DNA from 2 places in the Paenibacillus sp. B2(2019) genome. Region 2 is predicted to be linked to the other one. Evidence: predicted binding sites of a transcription regulator. Region 2 holds the regulator's gene; the other holds the start of a gene.

Region 1 (16,304 bases), on a different contig from region 2:
ATATTCCTCTATTCATCGCAAACGCTTTGATGGAATTATTCTAATGAGCCAGAGTGAAGCAGATAATAAATTCATTTACCATGTTGTGCAGCAAGGCATTCCAATCGTTGTGCTGAATCGGCAGATAGATGATCGCTCCATTATTAATATCATCTCGAATGACCGGGAAGGCGCTTATCATGCAGGCAAACACCTGATTGAGTCCGGGCATCAAGACATTGCGATCATTGAAGGTGTTGAGGGCTTTAAATCCACGCAGGAACGCAGAGACGGTTTTATAAAAGCTTTGATTGACCATAATATCCCTGTTCGTAACGATTATATGAGAAATGGTAATTACGATATGCAAAGTGGATATGAGGCGATGGGCAAGCTGCTAGATTTGGAAAAACCGCCGACGGCAGTATTTTGTTCCAATGACGATATGGCGATCGGGGCTATGAAAGCTGTGTTTGAGCGCGGGCTGCAGGTGCCGAACGATGTTTCTATTGTTGGTTTTGATGATATTGGATTTTCGCTCTTTGCGAATCCTTCGCTTACCACAGTTAAACGTCCTATTGAGAAGATCAGCGAGCAAGGAGCCCGCAAGCTGCTAAGCTTAATTAAAGAACCTTTGGAGAATGACGGGCTAACCTCGATTGATACGGAGTTTATTGCGAGAGAATCGGTTAGGAAACTGTAGAAGCAAAAGCTGCGCATAGCAGCTTGATCCTTTCACTCGTAAAGGATTTTGAATTAAAATTTTCACGTGTGCATAAATTAAGAAAATAATAATAAATATATTGAATTATAAAGTATATTTAATTAGTTTATCGTGTGCATTAATAATCAGGAGGCGTTTATATGAACAGATTAAATAGTGATAGTTGGAAAGCTTACAAGCAATATCCTGAGAAGGTTCTGCAATTTGGTGAAGGCAATTTCATGCGCGCTTTTGTAGATTGGCAGATTCATACCATGAATCAAAAAACGGATTTCAATGGTGGCGTGGTGGTTGTACAACCGCTGGGTAACGGACTTGCAGAAATGCTAAATGCTCAGAACGGTTTATACACGTTGTATCTCCAAGGAATCAAAGATGGAGCAGCGGTAAAAGAACATGAGGTCATCAACTGTATTACACGAACGCTTAATCCTTTTGCCCAGCATGAGGAGTATGTGAAGCTTGCCGAGAATCCAGAGCTGCGCTTTATCGTGTCCAACACCACTGAGGCGGGAATTGCTTTTGAAGCGTGCGACAAGTTAACCGATGCTCCGCAGAGCAGTTTTCCAGGTAAACTGACGGCCTTATTGTATAAGCGTTTTGAATTTTTTAACGGTGATGCTTCTAAAGGTTTTATCATCATTCCGTGCGAGCTGATTGACCGAAATGGGGATGAGCTTAAGAAGGTTATTTTGAAATATGCTGACCTGTGGAATCTTGGAGAGGGCTTTGTAAACTGGCTGAATGAAGCCAACACCTTCTGCTGTAGTTTGGTAGATCGCATCGTTCCCGGATATCCAAGAGACACCATCGCTGAGATTACGGAAGAGTTGGGCTATGAGGATAAGTTGGTCGTTGTCGGCGAGCAGTTCCATCTATGGGTAATTGAAGGGCCGCAGTGGATGAAAGAGGAGTTCCCGGCTGAAGTAGCGGGTCTTAATGTGGTCGTGGTAGATGATATGACCCCTTACCGGACGCGTAAAGTGAGAATTCTAAACGGAGCTCATACCGCATTGACACCAGTAGCGTATTTGTACGGCATTGATACGGTTGCCGAGGCCATTGAGCACGAAGAGGTTGGGGCGTACGTGAAGTCCTTAATCTACGATGAGATCATTCCGACGCTGGATCTGCCGGTAGAGGAATTGAATTCTTTTGCAGACGCGGTATTGGAAAGGTTCCTGAACCCTTATGTGCAGCATTACTTGATGAGCATCTCCCTTAATTCTATCTCGAAATTTAAGACAAGAGATCTGCCTTCTTTACTGCAATATGTAGAGTCCAAAGGACAATTACCCGAGAAGCTTATTTTCTCAATGAGTGCATTAATTGCCTTCTATAAAGGACGTAGAGGGGAAGAAGAAATTCAGCTGGCGGACGATGCGGATATTTTGGAATGGTTCGCCTCCTTGTGGGGAGGATGGGATGGCACAGACACTGGGTTACGCGCACTGGCTGTCGAAGTATTAGCAGCGACAAATCGCTGGGGCTGTGACCTGAATGAAGTGGCTGGTCTTACTGACAAGGTGACAGAAGGGCTCATTGCGATTGAGAGAACAGGTATGAAGCAAGCGCTGCAAGCGTACGTGAAGAGACCTGCACACAACTAATACACAGGAGGTGGATAACGACATGATTAAGACTATGAAAGAGGTACTGCAGATCAACGAGGCTGATAACGTGGCAGTTGCACTTAAAGACTATCAAGCAGGCGACACCATTGTGATTGGTTCAAAAGAGATTAAAATTACGGAAGATATTGCTAGAGGTCATAAAATTGCACTAACCAGCATTAGCGAAGGCGAGAATGTATTGAAGTATGGTTATCCCATCGGTCATGCTAAAGCGCCTATCGTGCCGGGCCAGTGGGTGCATACCCATAATACGAAGACAAACCTAACAGGGGTTGAGGAATATACTTTTGAGCAGAAGCTGACCCCCAATCCTTTTAAAGTAGAGAATTTGACCTTTAAGGGGTATCGTCGCTTTGACGGATCCGTAGGCATTCGTAATGAGCTGTGGATCGTCCCTACGGTTGGTTGTGTGAATGGAGTGGCGGAGCAGATCATCAATATTTTTAAGGCAGAGGTTGGTGATATCGCTCCGTTCGATAACGTGCTCGTACTGAAGCATAACTATGGTTGCTCCCAGCTGGGTGATGATCATGACAATACTCGTACAATACTTGCTAACGCGGTTAAGCATCCAAATGCGGGCGCCGTACTTGTGCTCGGACTAGGTTGTGAGAATAACAATTTGCATATTTTTAAAGACATGCTGGGTAGTTACGATGAGGATCGAGTGCGTTTTCTTGTCTCCCAAGAGGTTGGAAACGAGATTGAAGAAGGCGTAAAGCTGCTGAAGGAACTCTACAATAACGTACAGGGCGATCATCGGGAAGAAGTCTCACTCTCTGAGCTGAAGATTGGTCTGAAGTGTGGAGGCTCGGATGGCCTGTCCGGGATTACAGCGAATCCGCTTCTTGGACGTCTGTCTGATTATATGGCTGCTCAAGGCGGGACCACTGTACTGACTGAAGTGCCTGAAATGTTTGGTGCCGAAAAAATTCTAATGGAACGTGCTGCGGACGAAACTATTTTCCACAAAATTGTCGATCTCATTAATGACTTTAAGCAGTATTTTATGGACTATAAACAGCCGGTATATGAAAATCCTTCACCAGGCAATAAAGCCGGAGGGATTACTACGCTTGAGGATAAATCGCTGGGTTGCACTCAAAAATCCGGTAATTCTACGGTAATGGATGTACTCAAGTACGGAGAGCTTATCACTAACAAAGGCTTAAATCTTCTTAACGCGCCGGGCAATGACCTAGTGGCTTCGTCGGCTCTGGCTGCTGCTGGCTGCCAATTGGTGATCTTTACGACCGGACGGGGGACACCTTTTGGTACATTCGTGCCAACAATGAAGGTGTCTACCAATACCCCATTGTATGAAGGCAAACGTCACTGGATCGATTTTAATGCGGGTGTGTTGGTTGAAGATGGTTCTCCAGATGAGGTTCTGCGTGACTTCATTAACTACATTATCAGCGTGGCTAGTGGGGAATGGGTAAATAACGAGAAGAATAACTTCCGCGAGATATCCATATTCAAAACAGGAGTAACGCTATAATAAATAATTTATTACGAATTAGACTGTCCCTTATGCTATTTAGCGTAGGGGCAGTTTTTTTAATTTCACATTATACATAATCCATCTTTAAAAGAACGGTCATTGCTTTCTTCTGATTTAGTGATTGCAATCACTATTGCCTTGTACGGCCTGTGCTAATCTGTTGTTGAGAATAGTTCTCATATAAAGGAGAAAAGTCCAATGGAAAAAATGCTGCGAATGGATGAGTCTATCTTCGAGATGGTATCCCGGCATCCAGAGGTCGTTGAGATTATGGTAGAGCTGGGCTTTAAGGACATTGCTAAGCAAGGTATGCTGCAGACCGCTGGCCGTTTCATGACCTTATCCAAAGGAATCAAGCTGAAGAAAATGGATCTCAACACCGTGAAGTTAGCATTTGAACGACATGGCTTCGAGATTATGAAATAAAGGAATCTATCATCAAAATTTCATTAAGGAGAGATCAATAATGAGTGAACTGATAAATAACCGCGAGGTTGATGTACCGGAGCAAACTCGTCGCCAAGCCATGCTCAAGGAGATTATTAAAGAACTGCATGCAGGCAAAAGCGTTGAAGAGGTTAAGGCACGCTTCGAGGAAGCTGTAGGTGATGTTACTGTTGCGGAAATCTCTGCAATGGAGCATTCGTTAATGACTGAAGAGGGAATTCCGGTATCCGAGGTACAGCGGCTTTGTTCGGTGCATACAGCAATATTCAAAGGCTCTATTGAGCAAATTCACCGCTCCTCGAAGCCTGAAGAACAACCCGGCCACCCAGTCCACACCTTCAAGCTAGAAAACCGTGAGATTGAAAGACTTGTGAACTTCCGGTTAGATTTGCATGCTACCAAATTCCAGAAGAATGACAGCGAGGAGCTGATCTTTAAGCTGCTGGAGGATCTTAGCTTACTGCTGGATCTAGATAAACACTACAGTCGAAAAGAAAATCTGTTGTTCCCTTACCTTGAAAAATACGGCATTTATGGACCAACCAAGGTAATGTGGGGCGTGGATGATCATATCCGTCGTATGATTAAAGAGGCAAAAGCAGCGCTCAGCAGCTACAGCGGAAATGCAGCAGATATTGGTGTTCAACTTACGGAGATCATCAAGGAAGTTAATGAAATGATTTTTAAGGAAGAAAATATTTTATTGCCTATGTCGCTGGATAAATTGACGGAAGACGAATGGGTCAAAATCGCTCGGGAGAGCGATGAGATCGGATTCTGCCTAACGGCGCCGGAACAGGAGTGGATACCTGAACGTGCCGCAGAGCCGGAAGGTGCAGCATTGCAGGGTGAAGCAGTGGGAGCCGCTCCGCAAGAAGGGTTTATCCGTTTTGAGACAGGGCTATTGTCACTGCATCAGCTCGAAACAGTACTCAATCACCTGCCAGTAGATCTGACATTCATTGATGAGAATGATGTCGTTCGATATTTTTCACACGGGAAGGAACGTATCTTTGCCCGAACTAAGGCAGTTATCGGCCGCACGGTCCAGAACTGTCATCCGCCTCAAAGTGTTCATGTGGTGGAGAAGCTTCTGGAAGATTTTAAGGCAGGTCGTAAGGATGCTGAGGACTTCTGGATCAACATCAAGGATAAATTTATCTATATCCGTTATTTCGCTGTCCGCGACGAGACTGGTCGGTATATGGGTACGCTGGAGTTTACACAGAATATCGCACCTATCCGTGCACTGGAGGGGCAAAAGCGTATTTTGTCAGAATAAATGGGTGTTTTAGGTTATTTTCCAGATAATAATATAGTCAGAAGACTCTCTTACTTAGTCGTAAGGGGGTCTTTTTAGAATATAATAGAGTATAGTATTAAAATAAGGAATTCCCGGGTGTGTTGTCTTTCCTTGACCACAGAGGGGGCTTCTATTATAGTTGGTACTTAGGATTAACTATTTTAGTATAAAAAAAGGTGGCTTGTTACATGTCTGAGAATATCTACGTTGGCGTGGATTTGGGTGGAACTGCAATTAAGGTTGGAATCTGCAATGCTGAGGGAACGCTACTGCATACTTATGAGGGACCCACAGGAACTGCAGAAGGTGTCGATACTGTTATCGATAATATCGAGAAGTATGTACGCCAAATTGTGGAGGATTCCCCGTACTCTTGGGATCAGCTTGCAGGTGTAGGCGCGGGCGTAGCAGGGTTCACAAATATTCGTGAAGGAATCATTATCCTTGCGCCCAACATAGGATTTAAAGATGTGCCGATTCGCTCCATTTTGGAAGATCGCTGGAACAAGCCTGTCAAAATAGACAATGATGCGAACGTGGCTGCACTGGGTGAAGCCTGGAGTGGTGCAGGACGCGGGATTGAAAATTGTGTCTGCTATACGCTAGGAACAGGTGTTGGTGGCGGAATCATTATTAACGGAAAGATTTATCAGGGTTTTGCAGGTCTAGCAGGTGAGCTTGGCCATATCACTGTAGTGCCGGATTTGGAAGCCATTCAATGTGGTTGCGGTAATATGGGATGTCTGGAAACCGTTTCCTCCGCTACAGGAATTATTCGTATGGCTAACGATGCAGTAGCTCGTGGTGATCGTACTTCCCTCTCAATGGTAGAGAAGATTGCTGCGAAGGAAGTCTTTGATGCGGCTAAGGCTGGCGATGAAGTAGCGATTCGCATAGTAAACCGTGCAGCATACTACCTGGGTAAATCTATGGCTTCTGTTGCAGCCGTGCTTAACCCTGAGGTCTTCATCATTGGTGGTGGTGTGTCTAAGGCTGGAGATATTCTATTTGATGAAGTTCGTCGTGTGTTTGCTAAGCTCGCACCGGCTCCGCTTCAGACTGGTGTTTCGATTATTCCTGCAGAGCTTGGTAATGATGCAGGTATTGTGGGTGCAGCAGGTCTTCTGCTTCGTTCTTAAAAGATAGGGAGTATTCATATACTAATTTAGGGAGGGGACGCTTTAATGACCGAATTGGACAATACTCCAACGGCTGGAGCCACCCTGATCATTATTACCGGAATGTCAGGTGCGGGTAAGACAATTGCTGTGCAGAGTCTGGAAGACCTAGGGTTCTTCTGTGTCGATAATTTGCCGCCGGTGCTGATCCCTAAGTTTGCAGAACTGATTGAGCAGTCGAAGGGTAAGATCGCCAAGGTAGCGCTTGTGATTGACCTGCGCGGTAGGGAATTCTTCACTGCTTTGTCCGAATCTCTAGCCTATATCAAAGATGAGTCAACCATTGGCTGTGAAATCTTGTTCTTGGATGCTACGGATTCGGTGCTTGTGCAGCGTTACAAGGAAAGCCGGCGTCATCATCCTCTAGCGCCTAAGGGACTTCCGCTTGATGGTATCAAGCTGGAACGTAAAATGCTTGAGGAATTAAAGAATTCAGCTACATTATGTCTGGATACTAGCAGTATGAAACCAGTGCAGCTCAAGGAGAAGATCGTTTCTCGGTTCTCGCATTTAGGAAAAAGTACACTCTCCGTCAACATTACATCGTTCGGATTTAAGTATGGTATTCCTATTGATGCAGACCTCGTCTTCGATGTTCGCTTTTTGCCTAACCCACATTATGTGGATCACCTGCGGCCAAAAACAGGTCAGGACAGCGATGTCTATGACTATGTAATGAAGTGGCCTGAAACACAGGTGTTCCTGACCAAACTGCTCGATATGCTTCATTTCTTAATTCCGCAATATCGTAGGGAAGGTAAATCCCAGATTATTATCGGCATTGGCTGTACAGGCGGGAAACACCGTTCAGTAGCCATTTCTGAATATTTGGGCAAAATGCTGGGCGTCAGCGAAACGGAATCCGTAGCCGTTAGTCATCGGGATTCCGAGCGTGATCGGCACTAATGAGAGAAGGGGTCCATAGTGGCTGAAGAACAAAGACAGCGTCCACGTATCGTCGTTATGGGCGGTGGCACGGGGCTATCTGTCATGCTTCGCGGCTTAAAAGAAAAGCCGCTAGATATTACAGCTATAGTTACCGTAGCAGATGATGGAGGAAGCTCGGGCATTTTGCGCAGTGAACTGCAAATGCCGCCTCCTGGGGACATCCGCAACGTATTAACAGCTATGGCTGATGTAGAGCCGCTCATGGCGGATATTATGAGATATCGTTTCAACACGGGCGAAGGCTTGGCGGGTCATAGTCTTGGCAATTTAATTCTTGCCGCGCTTACAGATATATCTGGCGATTTTGTCACAGCTGTTCGTGAGCTTAGCCGATTATTTGCTGTTCGCGGACGGGTATTACCCGCTGCGGGGGATGCCGTAGTATTGCGTGCAGAAATGTCGGACGGCACGATTATCACGGGTGAATCTAAGATACCAGAAGCAGGCGGGATCATTAAACGGGTTTCTTTGGAGCCTGCTGATGTGGAACCGTTGCCTGAAGCACTTGAAGCGATTCGAAATGCTGATGCAATTCTTTTGGGTCCAGGGAGTCTATATACGAGCATTCTTCCGAACCTACTTGTTCCGAAGCTAGCAGAAGCAGTTGTATCTTCTGATGCAATCAAAATTTTTGTCTGCAATGTAATGACTCAGCCTGGTGAAACGGATAATTATACTGTAAATGACCATCTACAAGCTGTTTATGATCATATTGGGATTCATTTATTTGATTATATTATTGTGAATGACGGTGAAATTCCTGAGCAGGTGCAGTCGAAGTACGCTGAGAAGGGTGCGCGTCCGGTACAGCTCGATAAGGATGTACTAGAAGGCAGTGCATATAAAGTTATAGCGGATAAGCTAGTGTTATTCCGAACTTATTTAAGGCATGATACCGATAAGCTTAGTCATCATATCTATCAGCTTGTGCAAGATTGGATAAACAGAAACCCTAGGGTATAACTTAAAATATAAGAAAGTATAAGTTTTACACCTATACTTTCTTATATTTCTCGCTTAAACGCTTACCGTCCTCAAAAGGACGCCGAAGGCGTTTATGCTTGTATATATGAATGACGTACTTATTTTCAGAAAGAGGTGAGACCCTTGTCTTTTGCGGCCCTTACCAAAAAAGAGCTGACGATGGTGGAGAGTGAGCCCTGTTGTGAGAAGGCGGAAATGTCAGCGCTTATCCGTATGAATGGATCTGTGCAGCTTTCAAGCAAAAAGGTGATTCTCGACATTTCGACGGAGAACGCCGCGATTGCAAGGCGGGTATATTCTTTACTTAAGAAATATTACCAGGTCCATATTGAGCTACTCGTGCGTAAAAAAATGCGTTTGAAGAAAAATAACGTTTATATCGTTAGAATCCCTAGTCGCGTACAGGAAATCTTAAATGATCTCAGAATTGTGTCCGAAGGATTTATTTTTACCGACGGTATTGATAAAGAGATTGTTGGGAATAACTGCTGTAAGCGTGCTTATTTGCGGGGTGCCTTTTTGGCGGGCGGATCCGTTAATAATCCGGAGGGTTCCTCTTACCATTTGGAGATTTCCTCGATGTATGAGGAGCATTGTAAGGCGCTGGTCGATCTGGCTGGTGAATTTCACCTAAACGCACGCTGCATTGAACGTAAAAAAGGGTTCATTCTATACATTAAAGAAGGCGAGAAGATTATCGAATTCTTAAGTCTGATCGGGGCGCATCAAGCGTTGTTCAAATTTGAGGATGTAAGAATTATGCGTGATATGCGTAATTCCGTGAATCGGATCGTGAACTGCGAGACCGCGAATCTCAATAAAACGATAAGTGCCGCGGTGCGGCAGATTGAGAATATCAAACTGCTGCAGCGAGAAGTGGGGCTGGAGAGCCTACCGGATAAACTGCGGGAAGTTGCAGAAATTCGAATGGCACATCCAGATATCAACCTTAAAGAGGTTGGTGAAATGCTGAAAGGTACGGTTAGTAAGTCCGGAGTAAATCATCGTCTTCGTAAGATTGATGAACTGGCGGACAAGGTTCGAGGCGGCTAGTCACTTTTTTTCTAGTGTGGTTTACGTTATAATGATATAATAATATAAAATTAATGTGAAATTTTTGGGGAGAACTCAATTAGGGGGTAAGCGTTTCATGACAAAGCACCCGGTAGTTGTTCGGTTGAAGACAGGGCTACACGCTCGACCGGCAGCATTGTTTGTGCAAGAAGCTAACAAGTTTTCGTCGGAGATTTTCGTGGAAAAAGACGATAAAAAAGTAAACGCCAAAAGTATTATGGGTATTATGAGCCTAGCGATCAGTTCCGGCACGGAGATCTATATCAGCGCGGATGGTGCAGACGCGGATCAAGCTGTAAACGCTTTGACGAGTCTCGTTAGCAAAGAAGAGCTTGAGAACCAATAATCTTTTGAAATGACTTTCTATCGCATGACTAAAAAGCCCCTGGGGGCTTTTTTTTATACCAAAAAATAGATTTAGTTGTGCAACATTTACCAAAAAGACTCGTCTAGAGGATAATAACAAATCACAAAGGATGAAAGGGGCTGGCAATATGAAAGGTTTGGTAAAGAAGATTGGTTCAGTGTTGATTGTAGGGAGTTTGTTAATTGGAGGGATTAGCATGAGTGGTGTCTTCCAAGGCCCTGCAAAGGCTTACGCAGATGAAGTGCAGAAAAATGTCGTTAGTGTAGTAGGTAAAGGTGAATTGTCCATCAAGCCGGATATTGTATACTTGTCCATCGGTGTGGATACTACGGCTACAACTGCGCAAGAAGCGCAAAAAACAAATGCTGCTAAAATCCAAAAGATCACTACACTACTGAAGGGGACTTGGAAAATCGCAGATAAGGATATTCAAAGTACCCAATTCTATGTGCAACCCAACTACAGTTATAGCGAAAAAGAAGGACAGCAAGTGAAAGGATACAACGCGAATCATACACTGTTAGTGTCCTATAGAGATCTGACCAAGGTTGGTGAATTGCTAGACGCTGCATCTGCGGCGGGGGCAAATAATATCGGAAATGCACGTTTTTCCGTGGAAGATACTTCTGCCTTTGAAGCTCAGGTGATTGAAAAGGCGATGGCGAACGCAGATGTTAAAGCAGGTGCTATTGCTAAGGCAGCTAAACGTAGCTTGGGTCAAGTAATCACGGTCAGTCAAAATGATGGCAATGTCACTCCGGTTTATTTTGAACAAAATCTAAAAATGGAAATGGCTGCAGCAGATGCTGGTGCAAGCACATCCGTTCAACCGGGAGTAGTTAAAGTTACAACACAACTGAGCGTAATGTATGAATTGAAATAGTAGCAGAACAAGATGATTGCAGAGAGGAGAGGTGATCTTCCACTAGTAATAGTGGGGGGGCGCCTCTTTTTTTGTGTAAATTCTCCAAGATTAGGTTTAATAAACTGGAAAGGAGTGGGAAAACAAGATGATGAATATTTCAAAAGAAACAGTACGCAAATGGGGCATAGGTTTGATGTCGGCGGGATTATTGCTTGGTGGAGGATTGCTGCCTAGTGATAAGGGTTATGCAGCGTCTGATCAGACGAAGAGCAAGGCTATTGCTGCAAGTATAGTTTTAAAGGCGAACGGGGTAATTTCTCAGCAGACAGGTATTTTGCAGGAAGGGAAGGTCTGGATTCCGATTACCTTTATGCGTGATGTGCTGCAATTACCTCTAACTTATGATAAAAAAGAAAATGCATACACGATCGGAAAGGGAACGACTAAGGCCAAGTTGCTGTTATCTAGCTATGGTACTTCAATTTGGGTGAACAATTATTACATTCGAGAGTATGAAGGAAAGCTAATAAACAACCGGCTCTATATTCCATCAGGTCTGTTAAATGATTATTTGGGCTATAAAGTGGATTGGAGTCGGGGCTCTAGTAGGTTGAATGTGGTGAAAAGATCACAGAATGCGTTGATAGTAACCACGGAGACCTATGCTAAGGATCGAAAAGAGGCTTTGATCCAGCTTGATTATCCGAAGTTTAGTGGATTAAGCAATTCCAATGCACAGCAGGCCATGAATGATATTTTGAAAGAAAGTGCCATGAAATTCGCTGCAGGCGCAGAGAAGGATATCTCGAATCGATCCGGGTCAGAGCCTAAGTATACCTATGATATAGATTATGTGGTGACCTACAATCAGGATGGTGTGATCAGCTTAGTGATGTCACAGTATAGCGATACGGGCGGCGCTCATGGTATGACCAATCGGGAGGCTTTTACCTTTTCGCTCAAGGATGGCAAACGTCTGTTGTTGGGCGACCTGTTCGGAGCTAACCCAAACTACAAAAAAGAGTTGAATGCTAAGTTGAACAAGCTAGTAAAAGCGGAGGAAAGTTATTTGGGAGGATTCAACGGATTGAATACGGAAAAGTATTTTTATCTGAAGGATGATCAGGTCGTTCTGTTCTTCCAATTGTATGAATACACAGCTTATGCTGCGGGGTTCCCGGAATATCCCTTTACTTTCAAAGAACTGTTGCCGGAAGGCGGTAGCCCATTTGCTGCTGTAAAATAAATAGAGAAGTCGTAACCGCTAGTGTCACCACTGGACATCTCCCCCTTACCAGAATCACCTCGAATTCATATGCTAAATGGAGTAACTAGTTTATGAACGGGGGAGAGCTATGAGCTATCAATACACTGCAATTGGCGATTCCTTGACGACTGGATTTGGCGCTCTGCCAGGGAACGGTTTTGTACCGGTGTACCGTAGAATGGCGGAAGGGAGACTGCGTTCTAATGTAGCCTCTACGAATTTGGGCGTGAATGGATTGACTACTTCTGAACTGGAACAGCGGCTACGGGGATGTGCAATGACTCGCGAAGCCATTCGAGCAGCCGACATCATCACTCTATCCATCGGTGGCAACGATTTAATCCATGCTGCGAAGGCTGCAGCTAGACAACCTGAAAATTTATCTAAAGAGCTGCGAAGATCATTGCAAGAATGCAAACAAAATTTTGCTGCAATTATGAGTATCCTCTTCCAATTGAAGACGGGAACGCGTAGACCTTTTATCATTCGGATTGTGGGACTGTATAATCCTTATCCTCAGGTAGTGGGTGCTACAGAGTGGGTGCGGCAGTTTAACCGCTATGCCTCACAGTACAGTAGCCGAGTATGTGGGTTTGCTTCTATCTATAGTGAGTTTGCAGGAAATGAGAGAGGGCTATTATCGATTGACCACTTACATCCGAATGGCCGAGGCTACCGTGTGATTGCTGAGAAACTCGATGCGCTTGGATATGGCGGTTTGATTTAACTGAGATTCGTATGAAGTGGTGGTCTGAAAAGTAAAGAGGCTGTGCGCTAACCATCAAGTGGATAGGGCACAGCCTCTTTGTGTTGTTTTATAGCTTACACACCGCTAGGCAATGTTTTCTCGATGACTTTATCAACGATACCGTAAGTTGCCGCATCTGCAGCAGTCATGAAGTAATCACGATCTGTATCCTTCTCAATACGTTCTAGCGGTTGACCCGTACGTTCTGCAAGAATACGATTCAACTTATCACGCAATTTGAGGATACGGCGGGCACGGATTTCGATATCCGTTGCTTGACCTTGAGCACCACCCAGAGGTTGGTGAATCATGATCTCACTGTTAGGCAGTGCGAAGCGTTTGCCTTTAGCGCCAGCGTTAAGTAGGAAAGCTCCCATAGAAGCTGCCATACCCACACAGATGGTGGAAACGTCCGGTTTAATGTACTGCATTGTATCAAAAATAGCCATACCTGCAGTAATGGAACCGCCTGGGCTATTCACATAAAGGTGAATGTCCTTCTCCGGATCTTCGGCAGCCAAGAACAGCATTTGTGCGATGATAGAATTGGCTACCACGTCATTAACCTCCGTTCCAAGGAAAATGATGCGGTCCTTCAGCAGGCGGGAATAGATGTCATAAGCGCGCTCACCGCGGTTGCTCTGTTCTACTACCATAGGAATATAACTCACGTGGAAAACCTCCTTGATATTGGTTCTTCAAATGTATTCATTTTTACTCTTGCCGTATTACCCACATGATAAACAAATTCAAACAAAAAGTCAAAGAAAGTCAAACTTATATTCAAAAAAAAGAGCCGACACGCGGCTCTTTGGTTAAGTAGTAGTATAGGCACTACTAAATTATGTACAAAAGTGAAATTAATGGCGCGCCCGCCAAGAATCGAACTTGGATCTCAGGCTTCGGAGGCCTACGTCATATCCATTGGACCACGGGCGCAACAAAAATGATTATAATACAATTTCTGTGCAATTGCAATGAATTAATAATACTGTACACAGGCTCTATCCCTAGTCTTCAAGGTGGACAAGCGTACATTGTGTTTCAATCAGCGAAAGAATCTGGATTGTTAATGACAGGTTTTTTGGAGCTGAACCTCTTTCCCAATCTTATAAATGTATAAGAAGACAAGCGCTTGAGAATTCTACTCTCGGAAGACTTGCACTTCGAGCAATATTTGGTTAGAATATGAGTGGGACTTAAAAAGTTTACCCGGGACATTTTGAGACCATGAACAAGGGAATAGAGGAAGACGAAGTTGCAGGAGTGAAAGTATGCGTAATTTATTAGATATCCAAAAGCAGCTTCTGCCTGATCTCATGGAAACCCTTAAGAGACGGTACACGATTCTTCATCAGATCATGCTGTCCGATATAATTGGGCGCAGAACGCTTGCCGCTTCGCTTGATATGACTGAGCGGGTACTGCGTGCCGAGACGGATCTTCTGAAATCGCAAGGGCTCATTGAGATCGAGAGCGTTGGCATGCGCATTAGCGCTGCTGGACGTAGACTGCTTGATTTGCTAGAGCCGGTCGTTAAGAGCCTGTTTGGTCTGGATGAGCTGGAAGAGAAAATTCGGGCAACGTACGGTCTGGATAAAGTTATTGTGGTGCCGGGTGATTGTGAGTCATCGCCGTTCACCAAACGTGAGCTTGGCCGAGCGGGTGCAAAAGCGCTGCTCAGTGTACTTCGTACAGATGATATAGTTGCTGTCACAGGTGGATCAACGCTTGCCGACATGGCTGATCAACTGACACCGCCGTTATCCCTTTCCTATAAGAACGCTTGGTTTGTTCCGGCGCGTGGTGGATTAGGAGAGAGTATGGAGATTCAAGCCAATACGATTGCCTCAACAATGGCAAAACGGGTAGGAGCGAATTACCGGTTGCTGCATGTACCTGATTTACTTAGTGGGGATGCCTACCAGTCACTAGCACTTGACTCTAATATTGGAGAGATTGTACAAATCATCCGCAGTTCGCGTATTATTGTACATGGGATTGGGGATGCCATTGAAATGACTCGCCGCCGCAAGCTGGATGAGGCAACTGTCTCAGAAATCCAGGGTGAGGGAGCCGTGGCTGAATCCTTTGGGTATTACTTTAACGAAGATGGTCAGGTTGTCCATACGATGCTTACGATGGGACTACGTCTAGAAGATATTGTTCGGACGGAGACAGTCATCGGTATTGCTGGAGGCAAACCAAAGGCCAAAGCCATTCATGCCATGCTGCGTTTCGGGCAGGAGAATATACTCGTCACCGACGAGGCTGCTGCTGTGGAAATCGGCAAGGAAATTGATAATCAGTTACAGATATCCTCGTAACTCACTAGAACATATATCTTGCATCATACTTAACATTGTTGTCATGACAGGCTTCACGGTCTGTTTTGAATAAATAAAACGAATTCTAGGAGGAACTATTCAATGAGTGTAAAAGTTGGAATTAACGGATTTGGACGTATTGGACGCCTTGCTTTCCGCCGTATTCAAAATGTAGAAGGTATCGAAGTGGTAGCAATCAACGACTTGACTGACGCTAAGATGCTTGCTCATTTGCTTAAATATGATACAACTCAAGGTAAATTCCAAGGTGATGTTGAAGTGCATGATGGCTTCTTCAAAGTCAATGGCAAAGAAGTTAAGGTTCTTGCTAACCGCAACCCTGAAGAATTGCCATGGGGCGACCTAGGCGTTGATATCGTACTTGAGTGCACAGGTTTCTTCACAACTAAAGAAGCAGCTGAAAAACACTTGAAAGGTGGAGCTAAGAAAGTAGTTATCTCCGCTCCAGCTACTGGCGACATGAAAACTGTCGTTTACAACGTTAACGATGACATTCTTGATGGTACTGAGACTGTTATTTCCGGCGCATCTTGCACAACGAACTGCCTAGCTCCAATGGCAAAAGTATTGAACGACAAGTTCGGTATCGTTGAAGGCTTGATGACTACAATTCACGCTTACACTGGTGACCAAAACACTTTGGATGCTCCACACGCTAAAGGTGACTTCAGACGCGCTCGTGCAGCAGCTGAAAACATCATTCCTAACACTACTGGTGCTGCTAAAGCAATCGGTCTTGTTATTCCAGAACTTAAAGGTAAATTGGATGGTGCGGCTCAACGTGTTCCAGTTGCAACTGGTTCCCTGACTGAGCTTGTAACTGTTCTTGATAAGAGCGTTACTGTTGAAGAAATCAACGCAGCAATGAAAGCAGCTTCCGATCCAGACACTTATGGTTACACTGAAGATGAAATCGTATCTTCCGATATCAAAG
Region 2 (16,304 bases):
AATGATTTCGACATTTTTTCATCACCGATGTTGATAAATCCATTATGCATCCAGTAATTAGAGAGTGGCTTACCCGTCAGAGCTTCTGTCTGAGCGCATTCGCATTCATGATGCGGGAACTGCAAATCTTGTCCACCCCCGTGGATGTCCATCGTATCCCCCAAGAACTCTCTTGCCATGGCCGAGCATTCAATATGCCAGCCTGGGCGTCCATTTCCCCACGGGCTCTGCCAGTACACTTCACCTGGTTTTGCTGCTTTCCACAGCACAAAGTCCTCAGGTTTCTCTTTCCGTGAGTCTACCTCTACGCGAATACCAAACTGTAATTCATCTAGATTCTGACGGGACAGCTTACCATAGTCTTCAAATTTGGAAGTACGGTAGTATACATCGCCACCACTCTCGTAGGCATACCCTTTTTCCTCGAGCTCTTTAATGAATTCAATGATCAGCTCCATGCTTTCTGTTACCCGCGGATTCAATGTTGCCGGTTTTACTCCAAGCCCTTCAAGATCCTCACGATAAGCATTAATAAAAATCTCAGCAACCTCTGCTACTGAAGTGTTCATTTCTTCTGCTTTGCGTATCAGTTTATCATCTACATCTGTGAAGTTCGTAACATACCGTACCTCATTGCCGAGTTGCTCCAAATAATTCCGGACCATATCAAAGACAATAATAGGTCTAGCATTTCCGATATGCATATATCCATAAACGGTTGGACCACATACATACATTTTCACTTTTCCCGACTCTTGGGGCACAAACTGCTCCTTGCTGCGTGTCATTGTGTTGTAAATTTGTAAAGCCATCCTATTCCAACCCTTTCTGTTGTCCCGATTCCTTAAGTACCGGATATGCTTAAATTTCGTAATCACCAATGTACTGCTGAGTTTCGACTAGCCGCTGCGCGGTCTTTTGCTTATCTTCTTCGCCAAGCTTCTCTCTGATCTCTTCGATCTCTTTTTGCAGAAAGCGAAGTGAATCTACAAGCGGGTCTGGCATCTTGGTATGATCCAAGCGATCGGATACACGTTCACCGTTACGTTTTACTACACGGCCCGGATTTCCTACTACTGTACTGTTATTTGGAACTTCACGCAGCACAACCGCATTCGAACCTATATTTGAATTGTCGCCGATACGAAACGATCCTAATACCTTCGCACCAGAACCAATAACTACATTGTTGCCAACTGTGGGATGGCGCTTACCTTTTTCTTTCCCTGTCCCCCCAAGTGTAACACCTTGATAGATAATAACATCATCACCGATTTCACAGGTTTCCCCAATAACAATCCCCATACCATGGTCGATAAATAGCCTATTTCCGATGACAGCTCCGGGATGGATTTCAACACCGGTCATAAATCTACTAAACTGTGAGACCATACGGGCCATTGTATACCAGCGGCGTTTGAAAAAAGAATGGGCAATCCGGTGACCCCAAATGGCGTGCAACCCTGCATATGTGAAGACAACCTCGAACCAGCTGCGGGCAGCGGGATCGTTATCAAATACCGCCCGAATGTCCGACTTAATATGCTTAAACATCACGGTTCCTCTCTTCTTGACTCCCCCATCTCCTGTTTACAGGTACACAAGGAAGGTATTGTCTCCAATCCATCATTCTTATCATACATATGCTGAGGGTGTTTGCTTGGTTTGTTATATTAGAAAAGATACCCTGAAACAAAAAAAGCCCCTGCAGCATAAAGCTGCAGAGACGTTTAACCGCGGTTCCACTCTGCTTGAACGAATCAAACAGACTGCTGTTGTTACCATCGGCAGAGTTCCTTCGTTCCACTTGGCATCATTAACGGCGATGTACCCGGCGCGATCTAACGAGCCTTTAGGATCGTTCAACCGTGCAGCTCACAGGCGCATGTTCTGCCCCGGACAAATGAATAACTCCCAGCCCGAAAGGGTATCCCTTTCTCGGTTATTCTCTCTGGCAATTGCCTTTATGGACGTACTTCTCCTGATCACAGCTATTATCATATGGTTCTATCTTAGCGTAAAAGATAAGGGACTGACAAGAGGCTTAATGATAAGTAATACTATCTTAAGCTCCTTTAATTTGTGATTTCAAACGTTCGATGACACGGTTTTGGCCGAGCAAAGCAATCGTTATATTAAGATCACGTCCGTGCGTTTGTCCGGTCAAAGCCACACGTATCGGCATAAAGAGCGCTTTGCCTTTGTGCCCTGTTTCTTTCTGCACTTCCTTGATCAGTACAGCCATATTACTAGCACTGAAATCCTGACAAGCTTCAACCTTAGCTAGGAAAGCAGACAAGACTTCAGGCACTTGGCTTTCCGCCAGAACCTGCGCCGCTTCTGTTTCTAACTCCAGATGGCTGCGGAAGAATAGTTCAGATAGCTCTACGATATCGGAGGCAGAGTTCATCTGCTCTTGATACAGTGCTACAAGGCTTTCTGCCCATGCCTGCTGCTCATCATTCAGCTCAGCCGGTATTTTCCCCGCTTTTTGCAGATGTGGAATCGCTAATGCCGAGATCCGTTTAGGATCAGCATGCTTAATATAGTGATTATTTAGATGCGCCAGCTTGTGCTTATCGAATACAGCCGGACTTTTGGACAAACGGTCCGCATCAAAAATAGAAATAAGTTCTTCTTTACTGAAGATCTCCTCTTCTCCCTCTGGCGACCAGCCCAGTAGAGAAATGAAGTTAACCAATGCCTCAGGCAAGTAACCCAATTCATCATATTGCTCAATAAATGTAATTACAGATTGATCCCGCTTGCTAAGCTTCTTATGGTTGTCACCGACAATCAGTGTCATATGACCAAATATTGGGGGGTTCCAACCAAGAGCCTCATAGATCATAAGCTGACGTGGTGTGTTGGAAATATGATCTTCCCCACGTAGTACATGGGTGATAGCCATCAAATAATCATCAACAGCTACCGCAAAGTTATAGGTCGGAATTCCGTCCTTCTTCACGATAACAAAATCACCCATTTCTTTCGTATCAAAAGAAATAGTACCTTTTACGATATCATCGAACGTGTACGTACGATCTTCTGGTACACGGAAGCGAATGCTAGCTACTCGTCCCTCAGCTTCAAAGGCAAGGCGTTGTTCTTCCGTCAAATCACGGTGTTTGCCGGAATAACGAGGGGTTTCTCCACGTGCAGTCTGTTCTTCACGTTCTGCTTCCAGTTCTTCCTCTGTGCAGTAGCAGCGGTAAGCCAAACCTTTGTCCAGCAAATCCTGCCAATATACACGATATAGGTCAAGACGTTCAGTCTGGCGGTAAGGTCCGTACTCTCCGCCAACATCAACACTCTCATCCCAATCCATGCCTAGCCATTTCAAATACTTAAGCTGGCTCTCTTCGCCGCCTGCGACATTGCGCTTCACGTCTGTATCTTCAATTCTGATAATGAATTTACCGCCTTTATTACGGGCGAACAGATAGTTAAACAGCGCCGTTCTGGCGTTACCTATATGTAAATGTCCCGTAGGGCTCGGTGCGTAACGCACCCGGACTTGATCCGTCATTATATTCCCTCCGCTTCATATGGTTAAAACTTAGATTTGCTACTTAGACCATCTCAAGATGATATCACATCTTGGAGTAGACAGACAATAGATTGTGCGGCAATTCCTTCACCACGACCGGCAAAACCAAGCTGTTCAGTAGTCGTAGCTTTAACGTTCACCTTGGACGGGTCCGCGTGAAGCGCACGAGCGATAATCTCCGTCATTTGTGGAATGTATGGCGCCATCTTTGGTTTTTGGGCAATAATCGTTGAATCGATATTTCCAAGCTTATAACCTCGCTCGCTAGCAAGTGCCCACACTTGTTCTAATAATTTCAAGCTATCCGCGTCCTTAAACGCTGGATCTGTGTCCGGAAAATGTCTGCCAATATCACCAAGTCCTAGTGCGCCTAGAATCGCGTCACTTACTGCGTGCAGCAGCACATCGGCATCGGAATGTCCTATTAATCCTTTTTCATAAGGAATCGTAACGCCTCCAATAATACAAGGCCTTCCCTCAACCAGTTGATGTACATCAAATCCTTGTCCTACAGCGATCATGATTGTCCCTCTCCCCTGTTTCTTTCTGTGAATTCCGCAAAATCCAAATCATCTGGCGTCGTAATCTTGATATTTCTGTAGCTTCCCTCTACCACAGAAACCGGAATACCAGCACGCTCTGCCAAGCTGGAATCATCAGTACCTAAAAATCCATCCCGCTCCGCGGCCGCATAGGCATCCAGTAATTCAGAAAGACGAAAAGTCTGCGGGGTTTGAATCGCCCACAGACTTCGCCGATCCGGCGTAGACAGTACTTTGCCTTCGTTATCTACCTGTTTGATCGTATCTTTGACTGGTACAGCAAGAACTGAAGCACCGATCTGCTTCGCTCGCTCATAACATGCCTCAATTTCATTCGGCTGCACAAACGGACGAACACCATCATGTACCATTACCCACTGTGTCGTAAGTTTCAACAATCCTTTATGTACGGAATGCTGACGCTCAGATCCTCCAGGCACTATAGCCTTAACCTTGTCCAGCTTATAGAGCTGTATCCATTCCCGGCAGCGCTCAATATCTTCCTTACCGGTTACGAGCACGATTTCAGAAATCAATTCGTGCTGCTGAAATACTTCCAGCGTATGAACGATGATTGGTTTCCCCTGCAGTAACAGATATTGCTTGCTCTCTACAGTCCCCATTCGCGTTCCTCTGCCTGCCGCCACAATGACGACGCCCACACTGTTTGACATTACTCAGGCTCCTGTCTTTCACGTATATTCCCATCATAACGTGTTTGGCGGGCATTTCCAACCCATAGGACATTTGCCGTGTACTTTATCTACGCTTATTGTGCTTTTTCCAAGAGCTTTGGCTTCGCAAATATCATCCGTCCAGCTGAGGTTTGAAGCACACTCGTGACGAGAACCTCCATCGTAGTTCCGATATATTCCCGTCCGCCTTCCACAACGATCATTGTTCCATCGTCTAAATAGGCTACGCCTTGTCCATGCTCTTTGCCATCCTTAATGACCTGAACTACGATTTCCTCACCAGGCAACACTACGGGCTTCACGGCATTCGCAAGATCATTAATATTCAGGACTGAGACTCCTTGTAATTCGCAAACCTTATTCAAGTTAAAGTCATTGGTAACTACTTTACCTCGCAGTACCTTCGCTAACTTTACCAGCTTACTATCCACCTCAGAGATTTCTTCAAAATCTCCCTCGTAGATTAATACCTTCACATCGAGCTCTTTTTGGATTTTATTGAGAATATCAAGTCCCCGCCGTCCGCGATTACGTTTCAGTAGATCGGAAGAATCTGCGATATGCTGGAGCTCCTCAAGTACGAATTCCGGTATGACAATCGTTCCCTCAATAAATCCAGTTTTGCAAATGTCGGCGATCCGACCATCAATAATAACGCTCGTATCGAGGATTTTATGCTCCTCCAGGCCACGACCTTCCGGTTCAGCCGCTTGCCCCCAGCGTCCAGTTGTCCAAAGTGCAGCTAGTTCCTCTTTTTTCTCCAGACCGATCCGCAGCCCCATATATCCAAAAGCTAACGTAACGGGTACCTGCAGCAACTGCCCAGCTTTTCCAAGCCAAATCATAGCAGGATATAACAGAAGAGATAGCAAAAGCCCTCCTGTAAGCCCAGCTGCACCTGCAGCCAATTCATTCATTGGTATACGCGAACAGTACAGAACCGCCTCCCGCAGTTTTGAACCTCCCCATTCCGCGCATAAAGACCCCGCAAACAAAAAAATAATGGCACCCAGCACCGTAAATAAAATGCTTCCCTCTACAGGTAAACTTTCACTCAGCTTTTCCATCCCCTTGGGGAATCCTCTTTCAAGCGCATGGTATAGCGAAAAACCAGACCAAGCACCACATATTAAAGCAAAAGACAATATCACTTTTTTCCACATAACCTAACGCACCTCCTTTTTATTCATCCTTGAATGATCTATACCTCACCAGTATGTTCCAATTTTCAAGACGATAAACTTGGGGTAGCGCTGGAATTGCAAAAAGGCTTTGCCATCCCCTAAGGACGACAAAGCCTCTAGCTATAATTATATTAGTTCAACCTTACTACAAGACTGCTTTAACCGTTCTTCGAGTGATACACTTTATCTTCAGAACGTCTTCTACGACGGTGACGGCGTCTGGCTGTCAATCGATCGATGTTTTGTTTAAAACCATATAACGCGTAAATCCCAAGTAAGACGAAGATTAGCTTAGCAATTTGTTCAGGGAACACAACAGCAACAGCCACGGCAACAACAATGACTACTGGCGCTCCGACAACCACTTTTTTAGGTAATCCAACCTTCTTAAAATTAGGATATTTAACAGTGCTGACCATCAAGTATGATAAGAGCAATGTAGCCACGATCATAAATGGAGCAGAAACATCTTTATTAAAAAGAGCTAATGTGGCAAGTACACCACCAGCAGCAGGAATTGGCAATCCGATGAAATAACCAGGAACCCCTGGATGAACATTAAAGCGAGCTAGGCGCAATGCACCAAACACCGGGAAAATTGCAGTTACTGTCCAGGCTAATGCAGAATTTAAATCATGCAGGCTTGAGACGTACATAATAACAGCCGGTGCTACTCCAAAAGAAACGACATCAGACAAAGAGTCCAGTTCCTTACCAAATTCACTCTCACATTTAAGTGCACGAGCAACTCGGCCATCCAATCCGTCTAACAGCATAGCAATAATAACCATGATAGCGGCCATGCTAACTTTACCGTCAAACGCCATCATGATACCAAACATTCCGAGCATCAAGTTACCTATGGTAAAAAGACTCGGAATTGATTTTTGTATCATTTCTTCACCTCAATTTTCTCACATTGGCCTTAAACAGCTCCAATATTACGTGATTGTATGTTATTTACATTTGCCTGTCAATAAGAACTTGCTTCTGTAAACGTTTGAGCCCATCCTGAATATTACGAGCCCGCACCTCCCCAATTCCGTCCACTTCATCCAGTTCAGCTATGCTTGCAGACATCAAATTAGGCAGCATTTCAAACCGCTCCACCAGATTATGAATGATCACATTTGGAAGCCGCGGAATCTTGTTGAGCAGACGATATCCACGCGGAGTAACCACCTCTTCGGAAGAAATTGCCGTAGAAGAGTAGCCCAGCAATCGAGCAATATGGTTGTCATCCATTAGGTCATCATCACTAATACGTTTGAGACCGGCAATAATTTCACGAATTTTATCTTCTTGCTCTTCCTTAGCATAGTCTCTGTATAGGAGCCATGCTTCTTCCTCAGTATTTCCAACCAGTTCTTCCATCTGCATGCTGATTAAGCGTCCTTCATTGCCTAGTTCATTTATATATCGTTTGATCTCCATTTTTATGCGTAGAACCATCTCTACCCGCTGAATCACTCCGACCACTTCAGCTACGGTGACGATTCCCTCATACTCCGAAGCAGACAAATTCGTCAGTCCTTGTGTAAGAACCGCTTTGTACTTTTCGAGGGTCTGAATCGCTTGATTAGCTTTAGCCAAAATAGCTCCGATTTCTTTTAACGCATACCGAATGGAACCTTGATACAGGGTAATAATATTGCGGCGCTGTGAAATAGAAACAACCAGTTTACCTGTTTGCTTCGCTACGCGCTCGGCGGTCCGGTGACGAATGCCTGTCTCGATTGAAGAGATGGACGAATCCGGAATTAGCTGTGTATTTGCATACAAAATTCGTTTCAAATCCTCACTAAGAATAATGGCACCGTCCATTTTGGCGAGCTCATATAAATAATTGGGCGAAAAATCGCAGTTAATGGAGAATCCTCCATCCACTACCTCCATCACCTCAGGACTATACCCAACGACGATTAGTGCTCCCGTCTTAGCGCGCAGCACATTCTCAAGACCTTCCCGAAAGGGTGTCCCCGGTGCCGCCAGTCTGAGCAGATCATTCATATTCTCTAATTGGTTATATTCTTTCATAATCCCTGTGCCCCCTAATCTAACGCGACCGATAGTGCATCTGCTACGGTACTGACGCCAATAATCTGGATATCTTGCGGGTGCTTCCAGCCCTTCAAACTTTTCTCTGGCATGATCACCCGCCGGAAGCCTAGCTTCGCGGCCTCCTTCACACGCATTTCCGCGCGTGAAACACCTCTTACTTCACCTGTAAGTCCTACTTCACCGAAGAAAACATCGTAAGGTTTTGTTGAAATATCACGAAAGCTGGAAGCGATACTAACAGCTACTGCTAAATCAATCGCCGGTTCATCCAGCTTCACGCCTCCAGCAACATTAAGGTATGCATCCTGATTTTGCAGGAACATGCCCATCCGCTTCTCAAGTACAGCGATAATGAGTGCCATCCGCTGGTGATCCATACCTGTGCACACCCGGCGTGGGGAGGGGAAATGAGTGGCAGCGATAAGAGCCTGAAGCTCAACAAGCACCGGTCTAGTCCCTTCCATACTAGCCACGACTGTAGATCCGGCTACGCCGAGTGGACGCTCCGATAAGAAGAGCTCCGATGGATTTTCTACTTCTGTTAGACCCACTTCACCCATTTCGAAAATGCCGATTTCATTCGTTGAACCAAAGCGGTTCTTTACAGCCCGCAGGAGTCTATACGTATGATGCCGCTCTCCCTCAAAATACAGCACACAATCCACCATATGTTCAAGCATCCGTGGGCCTGCAATAGCGCCTTCCTTGGTGACATGCCCAACGAGAACTGTAGCAATTCCCCGAATCTTAGCGATACGCATAAATCTTGTCGTACATTCCCGAACCTGGGTCACACTGCCTGGCGCACTAGTTACTTCTGGCATAAATACAGTCTGAATCGAATCGATAACAAGAAATTGCGGCTGAATTTGTTCAATCGCTTCTTCTATGCTTTCCATATTCGTCTCACATAGTACATATAGCTCAGCTGACAACGCACCGAGGCGATCCGCACGTAGTTTAGTTTGCCTTACCGATTCTTCGCCCGAAATATACAGCACTCGCAATCCCTGAGTTGTCAGAGCATGCGACGTCTGTAATAAGAGCGTAGATTTACCGATTCCTGGGTCTCCCCCTACTAGTACCAGCGATCCTGGTACGATCCCCCCACCGAGAACACGGTTAAGCTCACCTATACCTGTCAGTATGCGCGGTTCCTTGTCACTTTCTATACTTATGATCGATTGTGCCTTTTCTTTACTATGAAAAATAGGGGCATTCATTCCCTGTGTTTTGACTACGCTTTCCGTTTCCTCCACCATGGAGTTCCAAGCTTGGCACCCGGGACATTTTCCGAACCATTTTGGCGATTCGTATCCACAATCGGTGCAAAAAAATTTAGTTTTTGGTTTAGCCATTTGTTCTCCTTACGGTCCGAACTTTTAAATTGCGGATATTTTCTTCTAATGAAAGTTTACCATTTCTGCCCCTTTAACGAAAGGTCATTCGGAATTTGTACTAAATGTATATTTTTAAGTGATAAATTTATATTAAAAAAGCTTCCACCCCTCTATAAACTGAGGAGCGGAAGCTTTTTTTATTCCGTTTTTTTATTCGGATTCTACTTCTTTTTCAAGCAATGGCGCTACAGGAGCATCCACTTTGTTCACTACAAGTTCTCCGCCAACTTCATCAATGTTGAGCGAATCACCCTTTTGGATATTTCCTCTCAACAATTCCTCGGAAAGACGGTCTTCAATATGCTTCTGAATCGCACGACGCAATGGACGTGCACCAAAGGCTGGGTCGTAGCCTTCCTTAGCCAGGAAAGCCTTCGCCGCATCCGTGAGTACGAAATCAACATCATATTCACGCAGCCGCTTGCGCAGCTCATCAGACATCAACGTAACGATTTCAGCAATATGCTTCTCATCGAGGGAATGGAAGACGATGATTTCGTCAATCCGGTTCAAGAACTCAGGACGGAAGCTCTTCTTAAGCTCTTCCATAACCTTGCCCTTCATATTACCGTATTCTGCTCCAGCATCTTGCACAGCTGTGAATCCAAGTGTCGAATTCTTCTTGATCGCTTGTGCGCCTACGTTAGAAGTCAGAATAATTAATGTATTACGGAAATCGACTACCCGCCCTTTAGAGTCAGTCAAACGACCGTCTTCAAGAACTTGCAGCAGAATATTGAATACTTCTGGGTGCGCTTTTTCAATTTCATCAAGCAGCACTACAGAATAAGGTTTACGGCGTACCTTCTCGGTTAATTGGCCGCCTTCTTCATAGCCAACATATCCAGGAGGGGCTCCGACTAAGCGGGACGTGGAGTGTTTCTCCATGTATTCCGACATATCAATACGGATGACCGCATTCTCATCGCCGAACATGGCTTCAGCCAATGCACGAGCCAACTCAGTTTTACCTACACCTGTAGGACCGAGGAAGATAAAGGAACCCATTGGACGTTTCGGATCTTTAAGACCCGCACGCGCACGGCGTAGTGCCCGGCTAACTGCCTTAACAGCTTCGTCCTGACCGATCACTCGTTCATGCAGTAAAGCCTCCATGTTAAGTAGACGGTCGGTCTCCTCTTCCTTCAGCTTGCTTACAGGTATACCCGTCCAGCTAGCTACAACCTGTGCGATGTCTTCAGGTGTAACCTCTGAATCCGTGCGACCCTGTTTTTCTTTCCATTGATTCTTTGTCGTATCAAGCTCTTCACGGATTTTTTGCTCTGTATCACGCAAGGCCGCCGCTTTTTCAAACTCTTGACTCTGCACTGCGGAATCTTTCTCCTTGCGGATATCATCCAAGCGCATTTCAAGTTCCTTCAGATTTGGCGGGATGGTGTAAGAGTGAAGCCTTACTTTAGATCCTGCTTCATCGATAAGGTCAATCGCTTTATCTGGCAGGAAACGGTCCGGGATGTAACGGTCGGACAACTTCACTGCTTCCACAATAGCTTCATCTGTAATCTTCACACGGTGATGCGCTTCATAACGATCGCGAAGTCCGAAAAGAATTTGGACCGCTTCCTCTGGAGAAGGCTGATCCACCGTAATCGGTTGGAAACGACGCTCCAATGCTGCATCTTTTTCAATATATTTACGATATTCGTCAAGCGTAGTCGCACCAATGCACTGAAGTTCTCCACGGGCTAACGCCGGTTTCAGAATGTTAGATGCGTCAATCGCACCTTCCGCGCCACCAGCACCGATCAGTGTATGAAGCTCATCGATAAAGAGCACGATATTACCTGCTTGGCGAATCTCATCCATAATTTTCTTGAGGCGGTCTTCAAACTCACCGCGATATTTTGTTCCTGCCACTACTGAGCCCATGTCGAGCGTCATGACACGTTTGTCGCGAAGTGTTTCTGGGATTTCATTATTGATAATCTTTTGTGCAAGTCCTTCAGCGATAGCTGTTTTACCAACACCAGGTTCACCGATCAGTACCGGGTTATTCTTAGTCCGGCGACTCAGTACCTGAATAACACGTTCAATTTCCTTACTACGGCCGATAACTGGGTCTAGATTGCCTTCCTTAGCATAAGCGGTCAAATCGCGCGCAAGACCATCTAGGGTCGGTGTGCTGACGTTAGCCGGAGTCCCGCTATGACTAGAGGCAGCCTCGCTGCTTCCCAGGAGCTGAAGAACTTGTTGACGAGCTTTGTTCAAGCTGATGCCGAGGTTATTAAGCACACGAGCCGCGACACCTTCTCCTTCACGGATAAGTCCAAGCAAAATATGCTCAGTGCCAACATACGTATGACCCAATTTGCGGGCTTCGTCCATCGACAGCTCAATCACTTTTTTAGCGCGAGGAGTATAAGCAATGTTCGTAGGCTGTTCTTGACCTCTGCCAATCAGTGTCTCCACTTCGTCCTGGATTTTTTCAAGACCTAGCCCTAAAGCTATTAATGCCTTAGCAGCAATGCCGTCTCCTTCACGAATAAGTCCGAGCAAAATATGTTCTGTACCAATATTGTTGTGTCCTAAACGAACAGCTTCTTCCTGCGCCAGCGCTAGCACTTTTTGTGCGCGTTCCGTAAATCTTCCAAACATCATATCTCCTGCACCTCCATGAATAATAAATATCTATATTAATGTTGTGTTCCCAGTGTCTCTCGGAGCAGTTTTGCCCGATACATATCTCGTTCAGTAGCGTTCAGCTCATCGCCGAACATCTTTTGCAGAAATCCTGGCTGCGTCTTAACGTTAAGTTCATTAAGCACGGAAATCGAAAGACCTTCCAGAATGCCAAGGTCAACCCCAAGTCTCACATCAGACAGGCGTTGAGCAGATTCTTTAAGCTCCATAAGAGCTGCATAACATAAAATTCCGTAAGAACGCTTCACTCGGTCTGTTATTCTCAGGGCGGAATCAACAAGCAACCGTTCACGTGCATTTCGCTCATGCTCAATAATCTGGGTAACTACACTGTGAAGGTTCTCTATAATTTCACTTTCCGTTTGACCGAGAGTGATCTGATTAGAAATTTGAAAGATGTTCCCTACTGCTTCGCTACCCTCACCGTAAATTCCTCTTACAGTCAATCCCACTTGGTTCACTGCAGACAATATGCGATTGATCTGATGAGTCATTACAAGCGCTGGTAGATGCAGCATTACCGAGGCACGAAGCCCAGTACCAACATTGGTGGGACAACTAGTCAAATATCCTCTTTTATCATCAAAAGCGTAATTGACAGCTGCCTCGAATATATCATCGATCGCCGTCGCACGTTCCCATGCTTCTCTAACCTGAAGACCAGGAAACAGACATTGGATTCGCAGATGGTCCTCTTCGTTAATCATGATGCTGACCGACTCATCTTCATTTAATAAGACGGCCGCACTGCGCGAATCATTAGCCAAGTTAGGACTGATTAGATGCTTCTCAACCAATACCTTTTTGTCCAGTTCATTCACTTCATCAAGCTTTAGGAGTTGAAAAGATCCGAAATCTGCAGCTGCTTCCTCATGAAACACAGGAGCCAGTAGCTCTAATACTTCTTCCGATTGCTCTAAGGAAGCCAGCATTGGGAACGGAAGATGCTCTAGATTACGGGCAATACGCATACGACTGCTAATTACAATCTCGGAGTGACTACCTCCAGAACGCATCCAATCACTAAGCGCTTGTTCAGTAAATCGGAGACTTGACATGTCATATCCCCCCTATATATCAAAGACTTTACTCTTGTGCTATTTCTTTTTCAAGTTTACGAATCTGATCTCGCAGCTCCGCTGCTTTCTCGAATTCTTCTTGTGTAATACTTTGCTGTAATTCCTGCTTGAGTTCATCAATTTGGCGTCTAAACACAATCTGAGCTCCTGCACGTTTCGGAATCTTACCTACATGTGAAGTACTGCCATGCACTCGCTTAAAAAGCGGGTCCAGTGCACTGTTAAAATATTCATAACAGGAGCTACAGCCAAAACGGCCTAATTTGCTAAACTGGGAGTACGTCATCCCACAATTCTCACATTGCAGACTCTGCGTAGTCTTCGTTGCAGCCGACTTCTCCTTGCCGGCACCTTCAAGATCAAGCAGACCTGAGAGCAGACTGTGGATAGAGAATCCTCCAGCCGTTCCGGGAATGAGTTCACCCTTCTCCCGTGCACAGCTCTCGCAGATATGAAACTCCGTCTTCTCTCCATTCACGATCTTAGTGAAGTGGAGTGTTGCCGGCTTGACGCCACATTCCTGGCATTGCATAAGCGAAAGCCCCTCCCTTATGGTTGACAATTATTTGCCTAACAAAGAGATTAACATCGCCTTCATAATCTTGGCACGAATCTCATCCCGGTATGGAATCTTAACCGTTAGGCATTCCCGAGAAACAGCAGCGCGCATAAGGCACGCTTCACGCTTACTTAGAAAACCAGCTTCCTCCAGCTGATAAATCAGCCCTTCAGCAGCGTTCTGATCAATCCCGCCACCTATAGTATGGTTTAAATGGGCATGCAGTGCCACGTTAGGTGGTAATTCAAAACGTTGAATACGAATATATCCCCCGCCACCACGCTTACTTTCCACCACATAACCTTTTTCCAGAGTAAAGCGTGTACTGATGACATAATTGATCTGTGACGGTACGCATGAGAACTGGTCCGCCAGGTCATTTCGCTGGATTTCCACCGTACCTTCGGGACTTTCATGCAAAATATTCTTCAGATATTGTTCGATAATATCAGAGATATTGCGCATCACTCATCCTCCAGTGCTTAAATCTTTATAATACCGATTGCAACTTGCATTCATAATGACAATGGTCTTTAATTGAACTTAAACATTTGTGGATAATCCCACGTGTTCAGAGGATCGGATCGCTGTCATTATGCTTCGTTGACTTTGACTTTCTTTGACTTTTTAATATTATAACATATTCTGTGCTAATTCCAAGTGGATTCTCTTATTTTTCACTTTTTTCAGCGAATGTATTCGGAAATAAAGAACTCTCCCAACTTCTTTCGAAGGGGAGAGCCTAATTTTTGTCAAGTATAAACGCCTTCGGTATCCTTATTAGGGCGATAAGCGTTTATGCGAGAAATATAAGGATAATGTATAGCGTGAAACTTATACTTTGTTATATTTTTAAAAATGATCAAATAAAGCTGTCTGTGCTTGTGGAATAATTTCTTCAAACCATTCCAGTGCTGCTGCGTGGCCAGAGACACTTCCATAACGAGCCATCTCTGTTGGTCGTTTGTATCCAAGCATCAAGGCCGTCAAAGTGCCTATATCACAGCTCAAGTCTGCTTCCGCCCGTTCCCCTTCCACTCGTATCAAAGTAGCCGAGCCCTCATTAGAGATATTCCATGCCCATAACCCATCATTCCAAGGTGCATACTTATCTTCGATATATATAAGCTGCTTCTTTTGACTACTGTTTCCTCTGAAGGTGTAAGTTTCAATGAATGACTTGGCATTAACAATCCGCCCCATAAAATAAGGATAATTCTCTTGTCCTATACGTGGATCTGGCAGCAAGAAAGGTAACATGTCATCCGAAGGCACCAGCTTTAGGGATGCACCGGTCACCATCGAATCATGGTTCGCAAGAAATGTCCACAGCCCCTGCCGGGCTTGTTCATTCAAAAAAACAAATTCATCAATGACCAGTTCTCTGTTCTCTACCTTATACAGCACATATCCCTCTGGTTCACCACTCTTGGAGTAAAATACCGCACTCTTTCCTTCATCATCTAGAACAGAGTTCTCCCACCAATCCAAATCGCGCTTAAGTGTCCCGTTATAACTGACAGCGAATCGATTGTATAGGCTATCCAATACTTCGATATCTTTGATGTCCCGTTTAACCTTGCCCTCAACTTCAACCTTTTTGGGAAACTTCGCCACTGGAATAGAGTATTTCTTATATTCACAATAAACCTCCCAGCCAAATTTACGATAAAACGGAATCAAGAACGGGTGTAGAAAAGAGAGCGTTTGACCTGCCTCATTCATCGTATGCAGCGCATGAGACAAAAGATTTGCCACATGTCCTTGTCTGCGATTCTCTGGCCATGTAGCCACTCCTGCTATACCACCCATAGGTACCACTCTGCCCTGTATGTAGACTTGGAAAGGAATAATCGTCAATTTAGCTTCCAATGTTCCGTCCTCAAAAGCACCCCATACCTGTTCAGCCTTGAATCTTTCCTTAGCACTTGCCCTTTTTTCACTAGGAAGCTTGTACTGAAAAGCATATTCTGACAAGTTCATGCTTGCATCGAATTCTTCTGAACGTAACTGTCTTATTACCACAAACTCACCTCATCCTTTATAAAATTACTTTTAGGATAAGTATAACAAGAGCGTCAATTGTGCGCTAATCTATTGCATTATTTATAACTTTATTTTTAGTTATCCACAGCTCTATGCAGTTTTAAAAATAGTCTTGAAATCTTGTCACATCCAAGTTAAAATAGTTATCCACTTATCAATAGCTCTATCCACATAATCCCGGTTATATCCACAGCAACCCGTGTACTACTTAGGTTTTCTGTTGACAGATCCATATAAATATGTATTTAATCCACACTATTTAGGGATTATTTCTCTTTCAATCATCTATCCACATGTGCGTAACTCTTCTGCAAATCCAAATGTTTATCCACAAGTTTTCCACAGCCTATAATAAACGCAAAAAAGCCACTGTCGATTACTCAACAGTGGTCTAATTGTGCTTGGCAACGTCCTACTCTCCCAGGACCCTTCGGTCCAAGTACCATCGGCGCTGGAGGGCTTAACGGTCGTGTTCGGGATGGGTACGCGTGGAACCCCTCCGCTATCGCCACCAAACGGGCATTTAC

The links. Region 2 encodes CtsR, which represses protease genes until heat stress. Its sites were predicted from a motif close to ATGGTCAATAAAGGTCAAACA; they were not measured.
Region 1: clpP (ATP-dependent Clp endopeptidase proteolytic subunit ClpP) is a predicted target of CtsR. The motif match lies at 13,780-13,800, and genes of this name have one in related genera.

The regions. Positions count from the first base shown of each region.
Region 1 is NZ_VTZR01000036.1:5,192-21,495, reverse strand. It holds gene PAENI_RS31375 (LacI family DNA-binding transcriptional regulator) at 1-682, shown strand, start outside; gene PAENI_RS31370 (tagaturonate reductase) at 844-2,313, shown strand; gene PAENI_RS31365 (UxaA family hydrolase) at 2,348-3,838, shown strand; gene PAENI_RS31360 (DUF1858 domain-containing protein) at 4,040-4,267, shown strand; gene PAENI_RS31355 (DUF438 domain-containing protein) at 4,308-5,570, shown strand; gene PAENI_RS31350 (ROK family glucokinase) at 5,780-6,730, shown strand; gene rapZ (RNase adapter RapZ) at 6,776-7,675, shown strand; gene PAENI_RS31340 (gluconeogenesis factor YvcK family protein) at 7,733-8,680, shown strand; gene whiA (DNA-binding protein WhiA) at 8,825-9,754, shown strand; gene PAENI_RS31330 (HPr family phosphocarrier protein) at 9,852-10,121, shown strand; gene PAENI_RS31325 (SIMPL domain-containing protein) at 10,270-11,025, shown strand; gene PAENI_RS31320 (PdaC/SigV domain-containing protein) at 11,153-12,253, shown strand; gene PAENI_RS31315 (GDSL-type esterase/lipase family protein) at 12,363-13,001, shown strand; gene clpP (ATP-dependent Clp endopeptidase proteolytic subunit ClpP) at 13,097-13,693, opposite strand; tRNA gene PAENI_RS31305 (tRNA-Arg) at 13,887-13,961, opposite strand; gene PAENI_RS31300 (sugar-binding transcriptional regulator) at 14,297-15,349, shown strand; gene gap (type I glyceraldehyde-3-phosphate dehydrogenase) at 15,452-16,304, shown strand, end outside.
Region 2 is NZ_VTZR01000023.1:48,898-65,201, forward strand. It holds gene cysS (cysteine--tRNA ligase) at 1-812, opposite strand, end outside; gene cysE (serine O-acetyltransferase) at 862-1,554, opposite strand; gene gltX (glutamate--tRNA ligase) at 2,066-3,529, opposite strand; gene ispF (2-C-methyl-D-erythritol 2,4-cyclodiphosphate synthase) at 3,583-4,071, opposite strand; gene ispD (2-C-methyl-D-erythritol 4-phosphate cytidylyltransferase) at 4,068-4,766, opposite strand; gene PAENI_RS21270 (PIN/TRAM domain-containing protein) at 4,862-5,950, opposite strand; gene pssA (CDP-diacylglycerol--serine O-phosphatidyltransferase) at 6,130-6,867, opposite strand; gene disA (DNA integrity scanning diadenylate cyclase DisA) at 6,932-8,008, opposite strand; gene radA (DNA repair protein RadA) at 8,023-9,390, opposite strand; gene clpC (ATP-dependent protease ATP-binding subunit ClpC) at 9,583-12,051, opposite strand; gene mcsB (protein-arginine kinase McsB) at 12,087-13,151, opposite strand; gene mcsA (protein-arginine kinase activator protein McsA) at 13,180-13,704, opposite strand; gene PAENI_RS21305 (CtsR family transcriptional regulator) at 13,735-14,196, opposite strand; gene PAENI_RS21310 (GNAT family N-acetyltransferase) at 14,584-15,756, opposite strand; rRNA gene rrf (5S ribosomal RNA) at 16,177-16,293, opposite strand.